Regions from separate parts of the Vibrio toranzoniae genome, predicted to be linked through region 2. Evidence: predicted binding sites of a transcription regulator. Region 2 holds the regulator's gene; each other region holds the start of a gene.
The links. The regulator MetJ, encoded in region 2, represses methionine synthesis genes. The targets are predictions, from matches to a motif close to TTAGACNTNTANANGTCTAA.

Region 1: metE (5-methyltetrahydropteroyltriglutamate--homocysteine S-methyltransferase) is a predicted target of MetJ. The motif match lies at 1,492-1,511, and genes of this name have one in related genera.
Region 3: metN (methionine ABC transporter ATP-binding protein MetN) is a predicted target of MetJ. The motif match lies at 1,586-1,605, and genes of this name have one in related genera.

The regions. Positions count from the first base shown of each region.
Region 1 covers NZ_AP025514.1:1,169,760-1,173,044, forward strand. The annotation lists gene OCU50_RS05190 (hypothetical protein) at 1-82, shown strand, start outside; gene OCU50_RS05195 (DUF4250 domain-containing protein) at 196-396, shown strand; gene OCU50_RS05200 (LysR substrate-binding domain-containing protein) at 509-1,420, opposite strand; gene metE (5-methyltetrahydropteroyltriglutamate--homocysteine S-methyltransferase) at 1,702-3,285, shown strand, end outside.
Region 2 covers NZ_AP025514.1:2,895,041-2,898,325, reverse strand. The annotation lists gene rpmE (50S ribosomal protein L31) at 1-156, shown strand, start outside; gene OCU50_RS13185 (malic enzyme-like NAD(P)-binding protein) at 506-1,795, shown strand; gene metJ (met regulon transcriptional regulator MetJ) at 1,984-2,301, opposite strand; gene OCU50_RS13175 (O-succinylhomoserine (thiol)-lyase) at 2,510-3,285, shown strand, end outside.
Region 3 covers NZ_AP025514.1:729,212-732,496, forward strand. The annotation lists gene OCU50_RS03225 (methionine ABC transporter permease) at 1-465, opposite strand, end outside; gene metN (methionine ABC transporter ATP-binding protein MetN) at 455-1,489, opposite strand; gene gmhB (D-glycero-beta-D-manno-heptose 1,7-bisphosphate 7-phosphatase) at 1,731-2,282, shown strand; gene OCU50_RS03240 (MliC family protein) at 2,400-2,735, shown strand; gene treR (trehalose operon repressor TreR) at 2,827-3,285, shown strand, end outside.

The DNA of each region.
Region 1 (3,285 bases), 1.4 Mb from region 2:
ACCTGAAAAGCTTCAGCTTACGGTTTCATTGTTGATGTTATTAGCGGCAGCTGTTGGTTTAACGCCAGTTTGGGCACTGTAACTTTGTGCATTGTAACCATTCATCTGATTTAAGAAGTGTGATCTGTTTTTTAGCGTGACCTTGGTAAGCGTTCTAAACTTAACTTTAGTCGGTATGTTCGTAAGGAGTACGGGATGGATTTAAGCAACGTCAAAAGTCTGGATAGCATTATTTTGCTGGGAATTGTGAATGAGAAACTTCGTTTAGAGTGTGACAGTTTTGAAGAGCTGATCAGTATGTATGAAATGGATACAGAAAGTGTTGTGGGTAAGTTGGATATGCTTGGCTATCAATACGATCCACTGACTAACCAGTTTAAGTCTTATTCGAGATAAGTCATAAATTAGCTCATGAATCGACACCATTTAAAAGTCACAGAACGAATCTGTGACTTTTTTTGTTTCTTCCTTATAGTGCTGGCTTGAATCACATCATCATGTATGGATCTTAAACGACTTCAATACCATCAAGGTGACTCTTACTTTGCTGTCTTGCTGTGCTAAAGAAAGCTTGTAGATAGCGTTTGTCTTTTTCTGAGTTTCTTACCGCAGCAAACAGTCGTCGCGATAAGCCGTCGCCCAATGGTTTACTAGCGATTAAACCTTGTCTTGAAAATTCACTGATCGCCCAGTTTGGTAAGGCTGCGACCCCTAGACCAGCAGATACCATTTGCACCAACATTAATGTGTTATCTGCCTGTTTCCATTTCTTCGGCTCTACACCTGCCGGTTGCAAAAAGTGTTTCACTACATCGAGACGTTGCTTTTGAACGGGATAGGAAAGCATTGTCACATTACTAAGATCTTGTGGGTCGATGCTTGGCTTCTCTGCTAAAGGTGAATTAATAGCCGTGATCAAACGCATCTCGAAATCGAAAAGTGGCTCATAGTGAACCTCTGAACGCGGTTGAATGTCTGAGGTGATCACCAAGTCTAATTCACCGGCCATTAATGCGGGTAGAGGTTCAAAACCAAAGCCTGATGAAAAATCGAGCGTTACGCTTGGCCAAGCAACTTGGTATTCCTTCAAAGCGGGCATTAACCATTGGAAGCATGAGTGACACTCGATCGCCATGTGCAAACGACCATTCACATCCTCTTTTAGGCTTGCGAGTTCGTTCTCTGCTTTAGCAATTCTTGGTTGTATCTCATCGGCGAGCTTAAGCAAGATCTCACCCTCAGAGGTGAATTTTACGGGCCTAGTTTTACGCAGGAAAAGCTGACCGCCAATACGAGCCTCAAGGTCTTTCAATTGATGAGAAAGCGCCGACTGAGTCAGATGAAGAGAAGTTGCAGTGGCTGTAAGCGAGCCGCTGTCTCTCAAGGTGGTCAATGTTCGAAGGTGTTTAAGCTCTATCATGAGTATTCCTCATATTCCCTAAGCCAATTCAATATTTCTTAATAATCACCCTACGATGTTTTTGAATTTTTGTAAACGTCTAGATGTCCAGATGGATTTGTATTTTTCACTTTTAGGTTAATCAAGATGAAAATTATTAATAAACAAGATGAATATTTGGACGTTGTTCATCGTGCAGATTAGGGCGATAGTTTAGCCATCCAGACGCCTTGGTGAGGGGTTGAATTACGAACTAAGCAGTCTGACAGGATATTAAAAATTATTGAATAAGGAACAGGTTCATGACTACGACAACGCATATTCTTGGCTACCCACGCATCGGTGAAAAACGCGAACTGAAATTCACACTAGAGAAGTACTGGCGTGGCGAGATTGACCAATCAGAACTTAAGCAGCTCGGCAGCGAACTGAGAAATCGTAACTGGAATGTACAAGCCGACGCGAATCTAAGCTTTGCAACTGCGGGTGACTTTGCATGGTACGACCATGTTTTAACAACGACTTTGCTGTTAGGTCATGTGCCAAAACGTCACGCTGGTGGATTAGAAGATGAAAAAGCCTTCCCAGACTTAGATACCTTGTTCCGCGTTGGTCGCGGGCAATCTCAAACACAAATACAATCTCAAAAGCAGCCAACTTGTTGCGGCGGGAAACATGGTTCAGAAAGCGCCAAAGGTGGTGCTGCGGCATCTGACATGACCAAGTGGTTCAATACTAACTACCACTACATTGTGCCCGAGTTCAGTAAGGACGATTCGTTTGAAGTGAGCTGGCCACAACTGTTTGATGAAGTGAATGAAGCAATTCAAGCTGGGCACAAGGTTAAGCCTGTCCTTCTCGGGCCATTGTCGTATTTATACCTCGGCAAAGAAGTAGAAGAAGATTTTGACCGTTTAACCTTACTTCCGCGTCTGCTTACTGCTTATCAAACTATTCTGGCAAAACTCGCTAAGTTGGGCGTTGAGTGGGTTCAAATCGATGAACCAATCCTTTCTTTGGAACTTGAAAAGCCATGGGTAGAGTCATTCAAGTTGGCGTATCAAGTGATTCAAGGCGATGTGAAGTTATTACTTACCACCTACTTTGATTCGGTGACTGATACGTTAGATAAAATCGTAGAGCTGCCAGTTAACGGTTTACACATCGACTTGGCTGCCGCACCGCAGCAACTCGATGAAGTGGTGGATAAGCTACCTGAAGATTGGGTGTTTTCAGCGGGTGCAATCAACGGACGCAATGTTTGGCGAGCAGACTTAGCTACTCAGCTAGAGAAACTGCAACCTGTGAAAGAGAAATTAGGTGATAAGCTTTGGGTCGCAAGTTCATGTTCATTGCTGCACAGCCCGGTTGACCTTGAGTTAGAGGATACACTCAGCGAAGAAGTGAAGAGTTGGTTTGCTTTCGCTAAACAGAAAGTCACAGAGGTTAGCTTATTGGGTGCGGCGCTAGACGGCGATCAAAATGCCATTTTAGCGTGTGAGACTTACAGTCAACCGATTGTTGCCCGCAAGAGTGCGACCCATGTGAACAAGCCGCAGGTACAGGCTCGTATTAACACCATTACCAAAACCCTAACGGAGCGAAGTGCTCCTTATGCCGAGCGCGCCGCACATCAATCTGAAGTTCTTGGTTTACCGTTGTTACCAACCACCACTATAGGTTCGTTCCCACAAACCGGTGAGATCCGTGTTCAGCGCAGTGCTTACCGCACTGGCAAACTGAGTGAAGCGGAATACAACACCGCGTTGAAAGGTCATATTGCGGATGCGGTGAAACGACAAGAAGCACTTGATTTGGATGTACTGGTTCATGGTGAAGCTGAACGTAACGACATGGTGGAGTACTTTGCTGAAAATCTAGCAGGC
Region 2 (3,285 bases):
TTCGAATTCAACTCTACTCTAGGTAAAGATGGTATTCACCTAGATGTATGTGACAAATGTCACCCATTCTACACAGGTAAGCAACGTATCGTAGATACAGGCGGCCGTGTAGATCGCTTTAACAAGCGTTTCGGTGCTCTTTCTAGCAAGAAGTAATTCTCGCTATTTAGACATGAAAAAGGACACTTAGGTGTCCTTTTTTGTTGCCTATAATTTGAGTAAATGATGGATACTGCTCTGCTATCTAGTTATTCAATAGGTAGGCAATTAATACAAATGATAGGTCGTTGATCCGAATTTTCCACAACGGTCGTTCCGCTACTTCTATTTAGAAATTCGCTTGAAAGTTCAACAGGCAATAGTAATTTCCACTGCTCACTGGTCTTATTAGTAGTTAAATCTCGTTTTTTAATGAGACAGAGGCTTTAACTACCTAGGAACTTTGAAGTACATCCATTAACATGAACAAGACCCCCAAATAATAATAACCTAGGAACCTACACCTATGTCTGAAGACAGCCGACAAGACCAATCCTCTCAAGAGTTATCGCCTCAAGAACAATTTCGTCAGCAAGCTCTTGATTATCATGAGTTCCCAATTCCAGGCAAAATTGCCGTAGAACTGACAAAGCCTGCAGATTCTGCAGAAGATCTAGCACTTGCATACAGCCCTGGCGTGGCTGAACCTGTTCGCGAAATCGCACAAAACGTAGATAACGTTTATAAATACACGGGTAAAGGCAACATGGTTGCAGTTATCTCTAACGGTACGGCGATTCTTGGTCTTGGAAATCTTGGCCCTATTGCTTCTAAGCCGGTAATGGAAGGTAAAGCGTTACTGTTTAAGCGCTTTGCAGGTTTAGATTCTATTGATATTGAAGTGAAACACCGCACAATCGATGAGTTTGTAGATACCGTTGCCAATATCGCAGATACATTCGGTGGTATTAACCTAGAAGACATCAAAGCACCAGATTGTTTTGAGATTGAACGTCGCCTGATTGAACGTTGTGATGTTCCAGTATTCCACGATGACCAACACGGTACTGCGATTGTAACAGCAGCTGGTATGCTGAACGCAATTGAACTTCAAGGTAAGAAACTAGAAGAATGTAAGATCGTTTGTTTAGGTGCAGGCGCAGCAGCGGTTGCTTGTATGGAACTGCTGATTAAGTGTGGCGCCCAGCGTGAGAAGATCTACATGCTGGACCGTAAGGGGGTAATCCACACTCGTCGTGATGACCTTAATGAGTACAAAGAACTATTCGCAAACAACACTGACAAACGTACTCTTGAAGATGTTATCGAAGATGCGGATCTATTCTTGGGTGTGTCTGGCCCTAACTTACTACCAGCTGAAGCACTAACACTAATGGCTGATAAGCCGATTGTGTTTGCATGTTCAAACCCAGATCCAGAAATCAAACCAGATCTTGCTCATGAAGTTCGAAAAGACCTTATTATGGGTACAGGCCGCAGTGATTACCCGAACCAAGTTAACAACGTACTTTGTTTCCCATTCATTTTCCGTGGTGCGCTAGATGTGCGTGCGAGCGAAATTAATGATGAGATGAAACTGGCGGCGGTTCATGCTATTCGTGAACTGGCGAAAGAAGAAGTGCCAGCTGAAGTATTAGCGGCAGCAGGTGAGACGGCGCTGGAGTTTGGTAAGAGCTATATCATTCCTAAGCCAATGGACCCGCGTCTGCTTCCTCGAGTAGCAAAAGCGGTAGCGGAAGCGGCCGTTGAATCTGGCGTTGCGCGTATTGATATGCCAGCTAACTATATGGCGTAATAGCCCGCTGTGGTGGATTCTCTGTAGCGGTTTCGCTATGGGCAAGAATAATAAAAACCGACTCATTAGGAGTCGGTTTTTTTATATCTATCACTCACAGCCCACTCGCAAGCAGTATAGTGAGTGATGTTATGAATAGGGGCCGCTATAACGAATCAGTAGTAAAGGCGGTGACTGAGTTGTTTTTATTATTCGTCAAACGCTTCGAATTCGATCCCCATCTCTGTCATCAGCCTTTTTACTTCAGTAGGGATATCGTCTGGACGGTCTTTACGGAGATCTTCATCCGTTGGTAGTGGTTGGCCTGTGTACGCATGTAGAAAGGCTTCGCACAGTAGCTCACTGTTTGTTGCATGGCGCAGGTTATTAATCTGGCGGCGAGTACGCTCGTCAGTGAGAACCTTTAACACTTTTAGAGGGATAGAAACTGTAATTTTCTTTACTTGTTCGCTTTTCTTTCCATGCTCAGCATATGGGCTTATGTATTCACCATTCCAGTCGGCCATTGCGTACCTTCATCACTTTAGTTGTTAGAATAAATTAATAGTGGTGATTTTAGCGGGATTTACTGCCATAAGCAAAGACATACGGACGTCTAGAAGTGTTGACGTCTCACGTTTATGAAAGTAAAGTGAATTACATATATCTAACACAGCCGAAAAATGCCGACAAGCAGCTGTGATTCTCAGACGCAAAACTTGTAAGGAAGCACCTATGAGCAGCCGGAAGCCAGCAACAATTGCAGTACGTACTGGTATCGAGTCAGACACGCAACACCATGCCGTTGTCCCACCTATTTACCTTTCGACTAATTATGGGTTTCCCGCTTTTGGTGAAGTGCCAAAGTACGATTACACTCGTTCAGGTAACCCCAATCGAGGTTTATTAGAGACGGCACTGTTTGAGCTTGAATCGGGCAAAGGCGCGGTTGTCACCAACTGTGGTACCTCGGCGCTAAACTTATGGGTTTCTGCTTTCTTAGGCGGCGATGATCTTATTATCGCACCACACGACTGCTACGGCGGTACTTATCGTCTATTCAATACACGCTCGCTAAAAGGTGACTTCAAAGTTCTGTTTGTTGATCAATCGGATCAATCGGCACTGGACGCGGCGATCGCGCTTAAGCCAAAGTTGATCTTAATCGAAACACCATCGAATCCATTGGTTCGCGTGGTTGATATTGCAGAAACTTGTCGTAAAGCGAAAGAAGTGGGCGCTATGGTTGCTGTCGACAACACGTTTTTGACGCCTGTATTCCAAAAGCCTTTAGAGCTGGGAGCTGACTTTGTTATTCACTCTACCACTAAGTACATCAACGGACACTCGGACGTTATTGGTGGCGTTATAGTTACAAAAACAGAAGAGCACGCTGAAGAACTAGCATGGTGGGGAAACTGTATTGGTGCGACCGGCACACCATTTGATAGCTACATGACTCTACGTGGCATTCGTACGCTAGGTGCGCGTATGCGAGTTCACGAAGAGAG
Region 3 (3,285 bases), 1.0 Mb from region 2:
CGTCGGTAGTGCTTCAGGAAGCAGAACCTTATTGATGATTTGTGTTGGTGTTGCGCCCATTGATTGAGCCGCTTCCACTAGACCTGTTGGCACTTCAAGTAATGCACTTTCGATAAGTCGAGCCACGAATGGGATAGCGCCAATCGTCAGTGGAACAATTGCAGCGGTTGTACCGATGAAGGTACCAATCAGCATCTTAGTCAGTGGGATAATCGCCACCATCAGCACTAAGAAAGGCACTGAACGACCCACGTTCACAATCGCGCCTAGAATCTTGTTTACTTTGGTGTTCTCTAACAGACCACCTTTTTTAGTCGTGTGTAGAATCACGCCTAATGGGATACCGACAGCAAAACCCACAATGCCAGCAACAGCAACCATGTACAGCGTTTCGCCTGTTGCGCCTAATAGAAGGTTACCGTTCAGGCTGATCCAGTCAGCAATCTCGTTGAAACTAAAGGACATAACCAAGCACCTCTACTTTTACATTGTTGTCGCGTAGGAATTGGATAGCAGCATTATCATCGGCTTCATTACCGAACAGTTCAGCGACCATCATGCCGAACTTTACACCGCCGGCGTAATCAAGATCAGAGCTTAATATACTGACATCGATATTAAATTTGCGTGCAATCTGCGTCATCAGCGGAGCATCAACCGTTGCGCCCGTAAACTCAAGGCGTACCAGTGGATAGCTGCTGTTTACACGAGTCTCTTGCAGTCGCGCTTGGTAATCTTCAGGAATCGTCAGATCCAGCGTTGAACGAATAAATTGATGCGCCAGTTCTGTTTTAGGGTGTGCGAATATGTCACCCACAGTCCCTTTTTCTACAAGCTCGCCGCCACCAATGATGGCGACTTCGTGACAGATGTTTTTAACCACATCCATTTCGTGAGTAATCAATAGAATCGTGATGCTTAGCTTACGGTTGATTTTTCGTAGCAGCTCAAGAATAGATTGAGTGGTTGCTGGATCCAGAGCACTGGTTGCTTCATCACAAAGCAGTACTTTTGGGTCTGACGCTAATGCACGAGCAATCGCGACACGTTGCTTTTGACCACCACTTAAATTCGCTGGATAAGTATCACGTTTGTCCGCAAGGCCAACAAGATCAAGTAACTCACTCACTTTCGCTTCAATAGCCGCTTTATCTCTACCAGCAAGCTCTAAAGGCAGTGCTACATTGTTAAATACGGTACGAGAAGACAATAGGTTGAAGTGCTGGAAGATCATACCTATGTTACGGCGCGCTTCGCTTAGTTCAGATTTGCTGAGTTTTGTTAGGTCGATACCGTCAACAATCACTTCACCTGAAGTCGGGGCTTCTAACATGTTTACACAACGGATCAGGGTGCTTTTACCTGCACCTGAAGAGCCGATGACTCCGAAGATTTGACCTTGAGGTATGTGGAGGTTGATATCAATTAAGGCATTGATTTCTTTAGTGCCTTGATAAAAAACCTTATTGACTTGATTCACTTTAATCATAGAGAAACCCGTGCAGATAGAACAGAATAATATGTCGATAGCTCGCTCGATTTACAGACGATGCTATGGTGTTCTATGATCTAAGTCAATAGATATTTTTACGTCTAGACGGCTAAACGTAAGAGGTGTTATTTAAGTTGGAAACCGTTTTTTAACAAGTGCAGAAATAAATAGATAGTGATGAAGCAAATAAAGCGTGTAATAATTAATGATTAATAGAGCGTTGATAGAGAACTGAATTTTGTCTAAACCTGCTGTTTTTTTAGATCGTGATGGTGTGATTAACGTTGATCACGGCTACGTACATGATGAGCATGACTTTGAATACATCGACGGTGTGTTTGAAGCGGCTAAAGCGTTTAAAGATATGGGCTATTTATTGGTGCTAGTGACTAACCAGTCAGGCATTGCTCGTGGCATGTTTAGCGAAGACCGTTTTCTTTCTCTGACGCAGTGGATGGATTGGAACTTTGTTGATAATGGTGTCGAACTCGATGGCATCTATTACTGTCCTCACCACGCTGAACACGGCATTGGGGATTACAAACAAGATTGTGAATGTCGTAAACCAAAGCCAGGCATGTTCATTTCTGCTCGTGACTTTCTGAAAATTGATATGGCTAATTCAGTCATGATCGGCGATAAAGCTGAAGACATGATGGCAGCAGAGGCGGCAGGAGTTGGCACTAAAGTATTGGTGAGAACCGGTAAGCCCATTACTGAAAAGGGTGAAGCGCTAGCTAGCGTAGTACTTGATAGCATTAAAGACGTACCTGCTTTCTTAAAAGGCTAAGCGTTTATTTGCCACATAAGGTATTTACCTATGACTAGGCACTTAATTATCAATAAGGGTTTTCTAACTTGAGACTAAACTAAGTGTTATTGATCATATAAAGATGAGGAACGAAGTATGAAAGCTATGTTGGTAGCATCTCTATGTACGGTAGCATTGGTCGGGTGCTCTAAGTCAGCGGCCCCCGATAGTGAAGCATCGAATAATCAATTCATGACTTATCAATGTGAGTCGGATGTTTCGTTTGACGTCGCTTACCTTGATAATGAAAAAGCGGTACTTCGTTTGCCTGATAATGAATATCGTCTGACTCAAGTACCGGCAGGTTCAGGAACCAAATACATCCTAGACGATGGTACTGCAGAGGTAATGAACAGCATCACTTTGCGTACTAAAGGTGACAATGCACGTCTCGAACTTGGTCGTGTTGTGTATCGAAATTGCAATAAGTAAGTCATAGTAAGAACTGCTAGGATTTACAAACAGTTAAGTGAGGGTGTCTACCCTCACTTTTTCTTCTCTTCCTTTTAACGTTAGACTTTTTATGAGCAAAAAACTCACTATTCTCGATATTGCTAAGCTGTCCGGTGTTGGTAAGTCAACCGTATCTCGCGTCCTGACCAATGATCCTAAAGTGAAACCTGAAACCCGTGAAAGGGTGGAAAGAGTAATTCAAGAATCTGGGTACACGCCTTCAAAGTCTGCGCAATCAATGCGTGGTGGCAGTCAAAAAGTCATCGGCGTGATCATCTCTCGTTTAGATTCTCCCTCTGAAAACAAAGCCGTTAGCACTATGCTAACTGAGTTGTATCGAGCGGATTACGACGTGGTGATCATGGAAAGCCAACTTGATAGGGACAAAGCCAACGAGCATCTTCAGGTTCTTAAGCGTCGCAATGTAGATGGCATCATTGTGTTTGGCTTTACGGACTGTGACATTCCAGCGATCGAAGCGTGGGGACACAAAGCCGTGGTTATTGCTCTGGATACCGAGAACGTAACG